DNA from 2 places in the Enterobacter cloacae complex sp. R_G8 genome. Region 1 is predicted to be linked to the other one. Evidence: predicted binding sites of a transcription regulator. Region 1 holds the regulator's gene; the other holds the start of a gene.
What was found. Region 1 encodes CRP, which controls carbon source genes, mostly activating them, when cyclic AMP is high. Its sites were predicted from a motif close to ATGTGANNNNNNTCACAT; they were not measured.
Positions count from the first base shown of each region.

Region 2: azuC (stress response protein AzuC) is a predicted target of CRP. The motif match lies at 2,969-2,986, and genes of this name have one in related genera.

Region 1 is NZ_CP102246.1:623,090-627,726, forward strand. Features, by position in the region: gene NQ842_RS02850 (YccS/YhfK family putative transporter) at 1-1,469, opposite strand, end outside; gene crp (cAMP-activated global transcriptional regulator CRP) at 1,527-2,159, opposite strand; gene NQ842_RS02860 (OsmC family protein) at 2,470-2,874, shown strand; gene NQ842_RS02865 (phosphoribulokinase) at 2,941-3,810, opposite strand; gene NQ842_RS02870 (YheU family protein) at 3,841-4,059, opposite strand; gene NQ842_RS02875 (hydrolase) at 4,056-4,637, opposite strand, start outside.
Region 2 is NZ_CP102246.1:2,079,717-2,084,353, reverse strand. Features, by position in the region: gene NQ842_RS09900 (non-heme ferritin-like protein) at 394-897, shown strand; gene NQ842_RS09895 (anaerobic C4-dicarboxylate transporter) at 1,054-2,397, shown strand; gene NQ842_RS09890 (DUF2766 family protein) at 2,446-2,697, opposite strand; gene azuC (stress response protein AzuC) at 2,805-2,888, opposite strand; gene NQ842_RS09880 (RpiB/LacA/LacB family sugar-phosphate isomerase) at 3,012-3,650, opposite strand; gene NQ842_RS09875 (YecR-like lipofamily protein) at 3,906-4,244, shown strand; gene ftnA (non-heme ferritin) at 4,440-4,637, shown strand, end outside.

The DNA of each region.
Region 1 (4,637 bases):
GTATCGATAAGCCTGGCGACAATAAATTGTTCGCCATTGAGCGTAAGCAACTGCAGGGTGTATACCGCCGTGACCGTAAAGCCCACCATCGCCCAGCCGTAGTTCTTGCGGATGATCAGGTAGCTCACCAGGGTAATCAATAGCATGCCTGCCAGCGTATAGCCTTCTGGCACGTGGAAGTGCAGCGTTACGCCCGCGATAATCAACCCCGCCATGGTTCCGCCCGCCCGGTGCAGAATACGCACCCGCGTGGCGCCGTAGCCGTTCTGGGTGACAAACAGTACCGTCATTAATATCCAGTAGGGTTTGGGCAGATGGAGCGCCATGCCCATCAGGCTGGCGATGCTCAGCATCACGCTAATCCGGGCGGCGTTGCGCAGGGCGGAAGATTTAAACGAGAGATAGCTTTTAAGTGCAGGCAGCAGCGGCAGGCGCTTTTGCTTATCCGCCATCAGGTCACGAGGATAGAGCGGGCGCTGGGTACGCAGCACGCGGGCAATACGGCTGAAGTGCCAGGCGGCAAACTGACCCACCGGGTTATCCTCGTGCTGGCGGGCGATCTTCTCCAGTGCGCCGAGTTGCTTGTCCATGTTAAAGCGGGTGGGATAGCGGTGATAAAGAATGTCGTCGGCCAGTACCCGCAGACGTGCGGACACGGTCTGCGCGTTCCAGCGGATCACCGCTTCGGCATGGCTGCGCTCCACCAGCTTTTGCACCTCCTGCGGGTGGTGCAGGCTCACAGAGATATGCTCCTGCAGATCCAGCCCCACCTGGAAGGTGCGCAGCAGCCGTTTGTATTCGTGGTTCTTGTTGGCGGCCAGCATGTGCAGTTGCTGGTAGCACTGGCTTATCAGATCCACCACCTTCTGCTGGCGCGTCAGCAGCGGCGGCAGCGATTTTTCCGGGTCGGTATGCTGAGTCAGCAGCGTGTATTTGGCTTCGCAGTACTCTGCGAGCTGGACATAGAGCAGGCTCAGGGATTCACGCAGCGGCTGTTCCCGCCACAGCCAGAACCAGAACCAGTTAAACAGGCCATACCATAGCGTACCGAGGGCGTAGATCAGCAGCGGTTCCCATACCGGCATGTTACCTGCGAGACTGAGGGTAAAGATGGCCGCAATGAGTGAGGCGGGCAGTAAACGCGCGTGCAGCGAACTGATTTCGGCGGTCACCCCCAGCGTCATCGCCAGCACGCTCAGGATCAGCGGCAGCGGAATATCGCGGGCCAGCAACAGTTGCACGGCGAGGCTACACCCGGCAAACAGCGAACCGCCAATAATCAGTCGTTTGAAAAAACGCTTATGCGGGGTGTCGAGACCGGCAATATTGCAGCAGGCAGGTACGAGAGAGAACAGCAGCCCTTGTTGAAGATGTCCAAGGATCAGGCCCACGGCCACAGGAAGGCACAACACCAGCGTTTGTCGCAGTGCGTAGTTAACTTCCGGGTGATAAATCAGCCTGCGCCACATGAGGAGTAGAGACAAAAACGGCGTGACACCTTGCGATGGCACGCCGTTTTATCGGGATTAACGGGTTCCGTAAACCACGATGGTTTTACCGTGGGCGGAGATCAGGTTCTGATCTTCCAGCATTTTCAGGATACGGCCCACTGTTTCACGGGAGCAACCGACGATCTGACCAATTTCCTGGCGGGTAATTTTAATTTGCATGCCGTCAGGGTGAGTCATGGCGTCTGGCTGTTTCGCCAGGTTCAGCAGCGTTTGCGCGATACGGCCGGTCACGTCCAGGAAGGCGAGGTTACCCACTTTCTCTGATGTGACCTGCAGACGGCGAGCCATCTGCGAAGAAAGACGCATCAGGATGTCAGGATTAACCTGAATCAACTGACGGAATTTCTTGTAGGAAATTTCAGCCACTTCACATGCTGTCTTTGCACGAACCCAGGCGCTACGTTCCTGGCCTTCTTCAAACAGGCCCAGTTCACCGATGAAATCGCCCTGGTTCAGATAAGAAAGGATCATCTCTTTCCCTTCTTCATCTTTGATCAGCACTGCCACCGAGCCTTTGACGATGTAATACAACGTTTCCGCTTTTTCACCCTGGTGAATCAGCGTGCTCTTCGATGGGTACTTATGAATGTGGCAATGAGACAAGAACCATTCGAGAGTCGGGTCTGTTTGCGGTTTGCCAAGCACCATGCGCTGTTATCCTCTGTTATAAGCTGTCACCAGAGTCATAAGATGCATCCGGACTCTGGGGTTGCAATCGAATTCTTACCCATACCTGGGAAGTCGGCTGTCGTAACGTTTCGCAGCCAGTAAAGTTTGATGTCCTCTGCATACATGTGTAACGTCAATGTATTACTGTAGCATCCAGAGTGTTTTAGCATAGCTTTCGCCGCGTGTCTCCTGGTGTCTCGCTTCAGCATGACGCAGGTCGCCTTCCATTGCGAGAAATGTAACGCACGCGTAATCTGTCACCAAAAATGCAACGTTGGAGTTAATGAATATGCAAGCGCGCGTGAAATGGGTAGAAGGTTTAACGTTCCTGGGCGAGTCCGCTTCAGGACACCAGATTTTGATGGACGGTAACTCCGGCGATAAAGCACCCAGCCCAATGGAGATGGTGCTGATGGCGGCTGGGGGATGCAGCGCGATTGACGTGGTGTCGATTCTGCAAAAGGGCCGTCATGATGTGACGGATTGCGAAGTTAAGCTCACGTCTGAACGTCGCGAAGAGGCGCCACGCCTGTTCACCCACATCAACCTGCACTTTATTGTCACCGGGAAAGAACTAAAAGATGCGGCCGTTTCACGCGCGGTCGATCTGTCAGCGGAGAAATACTGCTCTGTGGCATTGATGCTGGAGAAGGCGGTAAAAATTACCCATTCGTATGAAGTGATCGAGGCGTGATTGATGGGGCATCACGCGTGTTGATGCCCTCACCCTAACCCTCTCCCACTGGGAGAGGGAATATGATTATGCGATCTGTTTCCCTTCCATCAACCGCTGCACCAGCGGCGTCATGATCAGCTCCATCGCCAACCCCATTTTTCCGCCGGGCACCACTAACGTATTCATGTGAGAAATAAACGAACCCTGCAGCATCGCCAGCAGCCAGGGGTAATCGATGCCGTCGAGATTACGGAAATGGATCACCACAAAGCTCTCATCCAGCGACGGGATACTTTTGGCCGCGAACGGGTTAGAGGTGTCCACCGTCGGCACACGCTGGAAGTTGATGTGGGTGCGGGAAAACTGTGGTGTCAGATAATTGATGTAATCTTCCATTGAGCGCACAACCGAATCCATCACCGCCTCACGCGAATGGCCGCGCTCGCTGATGTCTCGCGTCAGCTTCTGGATCCACTCCAGGTTAACGATTGGCACCACGCCGACCAGCAGATCCACATGTCGCGCCACGTCGTGATGCGGCGTCACCACGCCGCCGTGCAATCCTTCGTAAAACAGCACGTCGGTAGGTTCCGGCAGCGGCTGCCAGGGAGTAAAGGTGCCCGGGACCTGGTTCCAGGGAACGGCTTCGTCGTAGGTGTGCAGATATTTGCGGGACTGGCCTTTGCCGCTTAGGCCGTACTCCTGAAACGTTTGCTCCAGCAGGCCGAAGTCATTGGCCTCCGGGCCGAAGTAGCTGATGTGTTTGCCCAAATCGCGCGCTTTGCGGATGGCCATGTCCATCTCCGGGCGCGTATAGCGGTGAAAGCTGTCGCCTTCGACCTCCGCCGCACGGAGATTCAACTGGGCGAAAATCTTGCGAAACGCGAGGCTGGTGGTGGTGGTTCCCGCACCACTCGACCCCGTAACGGCAATAACCGGATGTCTGGCAGACATAGCAACTCCCTGACTGGAAAGGTTGAAAGATCAGCCGTGAAACGCGTTGCGGGGCATGATATTGACCGTCTCATGCAGTTCAGACCACACCAGCACCACGTCGCCGCTTTTAAGCTGGCGTTTAACATCGTTGACCTTTTGCTCAAGCGAGCGTTCATGTTCACCATAATCGGTGCCTTCACGCAAGACAAAGCTTTCAATCAGATTATCGAGCGTTTCGGGCGCCAGATCCTGCCAGGGGATAATCATGTTGCACCGTCCAGGTAAGGGGTTAACCAGTCAGGAATGCGCGTCTCCAGCCACATTTTCGGGCGACGCAGCGTTCCGCCGACAAACCCCACGTGGCCGCCGTGCTCGGTCAGCTGATAGTGAACGTTGTCGGGCAGAAATTCCTGTGCAGGGATGGAGTGATGATCCATAAACGGGTCATCTTTCGCGTGAATGATCAGCGTCGGCTGAGTGATCTTGCTGAGCAGCGGCATGGCGCTGCACTGACGATAGTAGTCAATGGCATCGGCGAACCCATGAATTTTGGCGGTGATCAGGTCGTCGAACTCACGAATGCGGCGGACCTTTTTCAACTGACGCAGGCTCACCGGAAGGGTATCCGGATAGGCCTTCAGCTTGCGCGCCGCATTGGCTTTCAGCAGGTTGAGCAGGTAGCGCTGATAGACCCGGGAAAAGCCTTTCTCCATGTGGTAGCTGCACTGCTCCAGCATAAAGGGGGCAGAGACAATCACCGCAGCATTCAGCGGCACCGCGTCACCCTCTTTAGCCAGCAGACAGGCCAGCATATTTCCGCCGAGCGAATAGCCCACCGCCGCCGT
Region 2 (4,637 bases), 1.5 Mb from region 1:
CAATTTAATCAATGCATCATATAGTTGAAAGAGTTAATCCTGAATTATCCATTTGACCGAGTATTATTTCGACTCACTATTTCCGCCCGGCAAATATCTATAGACAAATACAAATAAAGCATAAATATCAATCAGTTAATTAAATTATGATTTATAACAACATATTGTTATTTTTGTACTATATTAAATTTTGTAATGTATGGTAAAAGCAAGCCAATTAAGAGTTTTCTTAATCCTCTCGCAGGGGTATGCTTATTTATATCGAACACAGGAAGTGAATATTCGGTCGACTTTTGTCGCTGCAGAAATGTTTTTCTGCCACTCACTCGTCTTAACCTGCCCGTTCAGGTTTTGTTACGGACATCACACCCAACAGTCTATAAGGATATTGGTATGACTACCCAAACGATGATGCAAAAACTCAATGCGCAGATGAACCTGGAGTTCTATGCGTCGAATCTGCACCTCCATTTGAGCGAGTGGTGTTCTGAAAACCGTCTCAACGGTACCGCCACTTTTTTTCGTACCCAGGCGCAGAGTAACGTCACCCATATGATGCGCGTCTTTGACTTTATGAAAGGCGCAGGGGCAAACCCTATCGTCAAAGCCCCTGATGCGATTAATGGTCACTACTCCTCGCTGGAGGAGTTATTCCAGAAAACGCTTGAAGAGTATGAGCAACGCTGTGTCACGCTGAATAAACTGGCTGATGAAGCCAGGGCACAGCATGACAGTACTACCCTGCAGTTCTTGCGCGATATGGACAAAGAGCAGCAGCAGGACGGCATACTGCTCAATGCGCTGGCGGATGAGCTCCGCAATGCACAGCTGGCCGGTTTATGCCCGGAACAGACCGACCGCCACCTGCTTGATCTGGTGACCGTACAGCACCACTAAGCATTTTCGCCTGCTCCCGTTCGGGAGTGGGCCTCTTTTCTCACAGCCAACCTTCTGCTTTTCCTGAGATTTAACAAATCAGATCTCGCTCTCATTGATTATCCATACAAAATGTAATGATTTATTTAATTACATAATTAATGACGAGGGAGCATCATGATCACCATTGAGTTTATTGTCATCCTCCTGTGCCTGCTGACAGGCACCCGTTTTGGCGGGATGGGACTCGGGTTAATAAGCGGTATCGGCCTTTTTATTTTGACGTTTATCTTTGGTCTGCAGCCCGGTAAACCCCCGGTTGATGTGATGCTGACCATCCTCGCCGTGATCGGTTGTGCGGCTACCCTGCAGACGGCAGGCGGCCTGAATGTGATGATGCAATTTGCCGAGCGCCTGCTGCGCAAACATCCTCAGCACATCACCCTCCTCGCCCCCTTTACCACCTGGATGCTGACCTTTCTGTGTGGTACCGGGCATGTGGTATACACCATGTTCCCGATTATTGCCGATATTGCCCTGAAAAAAGGGATCCGCCCGGAACGCCCGATGGCCGTCGCATCGGTGGCATCGCAAATGGCGATTACCGCGTCTCCGGTCTCCGTTGCCGTGGTGTCGCTGATATCGATCCTGGGTGCCCAGCACGGCATCGGTCACGCGTGGGGGATCCTCGAAATTCTCGCCGTGTCGGTTCCCGCCTCGCTGTTCGGCGTGACCATTGCGGCCCTGTGGAGTTTACGCCGCGGGAAAGATTTAGCCGATGACGTGGAATTTCAGGAAAAGCTGAAGGATCCGAAACAGCGTGAGTTTATCTACGGCGGAACCGAGACGTTAATGAATCAACGTTTTCCGAAACAGGCCTACTGGTCCACGTGGATTTTCTTCGCCGGGATCGCGGTGGTTGTCCTGCTTGGCGCATTGCCTGAACTGCGCCCGGCGTTTGAGGTGAAAGGCAAAATGACGGCGCTGTCGATGAACCTTGTCATCCAGATGATGATGCTCATTGCGGGTGCGGTGATGCTGGTCGCCTGTAAGGTCAATGCGGCAACCATTTCTAACGGCGCGGTATTCAAAGCCGGGATGGTGGCGATTTTCTCAGTGTTCGGGGTGGCATGGATGAGTGATACCTTTTTCCAGGCGCATCTCGACGAGCTCAAGCTGGCGCTGGAAGGGGTCGTGAAAAGCCATCCGTGGACCTATGCCATCGTGCTTTTCCTGGTCTCTAAACTGGTGAACAGCCAGGCGGCAGCGCTGACGGCCGTTGCCCCGATGGGCCTGATGCTGGGTATCGATCCGAAAATGCTGATCGCTTTCTTCCCGGCGTCGTATGGCTACTTTGTGCTACCCACCTACCCAAGCGATTTGGCCTGCATCGGTTTTGACCGTTCAGGGACAACCCGTATCGGCAAATTTATCATCAACCACAGCTTTATTCTGCCGGGGTTAATCGGGGTGAGCTGTGCATGCGCGGCAAGTTATTTGCTGGTGCAAACTTTCTTTTAAACGCTTTCCGGGCGACAGACGCTGTCGCCCTTCTCACATTGCTTAACGTTAGTGAGACTCGCCCTGCGGCGTGAATCGCAGTTCAATCAGCGCGATAGCTTTCTGGATCGCCCGAAGCGTGACCGGATCTGCCGCCGCGGGATGGCTGGTAAAATCGATGTTTTTCAGCTGGGTGGACATCTTCTCGCGCACTTCGACCGGCGCAATAACATCTAATACATCAAGGATTTGTTTGATGACCAGCTGGCATGCGACGACATCAGACACCAGCTCCTGATCGGCGCTCAGGTTTTGAGACATGGGGTTTCTCCTTATTTAAAGGCCGCCATAGTAACAAAACACGCCGCCTTTCATCTCCCTTCTGGCGATCGCAGACATAAAAAAACCTGCCGAAGCAGGTTTTTTTATCAGAACATTGCGCCTGGCGGCACGTCTTTAAATGTGTTGCAGTAGTTAGCCCACATGCTTTTCAGGATTTTGCGCAGTTTCATTGTGATGCTCCATTAACTTGTTATACAACTTTATCGTCAATGTGCCTATAATATGACCACCTTCACAAAAATCAATATTTTTGTGACTCACATCACAATTTTCTCTGCATACAGCCACGCATTTTAGCCGACAATCTCGCGCACAAAAGCCTCGATCTCTTTGTCCTGACAATTTTCAAAGAAGCACTGCTGGAAGCGCTGGCCGGATACGGCAGTTTTCACCAGCTCAGGATCGATAGCCCGTAACGTGTCCAGATAGTTCTCTTTCACCACAGCCGCTTTCACCTGATTCAGGATCCCCGCGTTACGGACCTGTGGCTCCTTACGCTCTGGCGGGTAACCTTCTCCCTTGCGCCCGGTGAACGCTTTTTCGAAAATAAAGCGTACGTTCAGCTCAGCGCCCCAGCCAAAGCCTTTGGCAAACGGCAGTGAAAGCGCGTTACCGTTGTTGATCTGAGCGAAGAGAAACGCATCCGCAGGATCGATGCAGTAGCCGCAGATCACGCCCGGGTGGATGTTCAGCGACATCAGCGCCCCCTGGCCCGTTCCACATCCCGTCACAACAAAATCAACGGCCTTCGCGTTCAGCAAAATGCTCGCCATAATGCCCAGATGGATATAGGTCAGATGATGGTCGTTCTCGTCGCTCATCCCAACGTTAAACACCGGGAACCCTTTTTCGTCGGCGACCGTTTTTAACTCTTTCAGTATCAATGGATTTTTAGCGGCCTGGCTGTTTTCCATCATCAGTGCGATTTTCATTGTCTCTCTCCTGAATGCGTTACGGGAGTGCCCGCTATGGATACGTTGTCATCATCACCCTACTATCTGACAAACGCACTTTCAAATTAAATGAAAGATTGTTTTAAAAAAATGAAGTGGGACTCACAATTTTCACCATGACAATGGCTTAACCCGCCCGTTGCAAAGAGAAAGGGTAGATTATCTGGCTATTCCAGGCATTGCACCGGACAGCGACAGGTACGATAACGTATTTCCATCTACTTAGAGCGAACCATGAAAAGAGTCTACGTTGTCGGTACGATCCTGCTGCTCGCGGGATGTAGCATCAACCGCGAGGCACAGGTGAGTAGCCTGGATGCGCCGAACGGGATAGTCCGCCTCGACTATGGTCAGGCCGCGCTGCAAAACGCCTGGTCTGATGAATATGTTAATAACGGCACCGCAACTAAAGCGTGTCAGGGCATGGGATATGCCACCGCGTCTGCCTATGGTCAGCCCATTAAAACCTGCACCCTGATTAGCGGCTCACTGTGTCTGAACGAGAGCGTCACTATCCAGTACAAATGCATGGGTTATGCTGTTAAACCGGCCTCTAATAACCCGTGGTATTAATCTGCGCTGCCAGTCCTGGCTGGCAGCCAGTAAATAAAATAATTCTCATTTATAAATATAAAAAATTGCCAATGCGTTTTATTCCCATTCGTATTTTTAAATAAGCAGATATTTATTTTACTTTTTGCATATAATTAAATAACAAATTATAGTGTCGCTCATTGTGAACCAGAAATAATAAACCGGAGCGTCACCATGCTGAAAACTGAAATGATCGACAAGCTCAATGCTCAGATGAACCTTGAGCTTTTTTCATCCCTGCTCTACCAGCAGATGAGCGCCTGGTGCAGCTATCACAGCTTTGAAGGTGCCGCCGCGTTCCTGCGTCGTCACGCGCAGGAAGAGATGACCCACATGCAGCGTCTCTTTGATTATCTGACAGATACCGGCAGC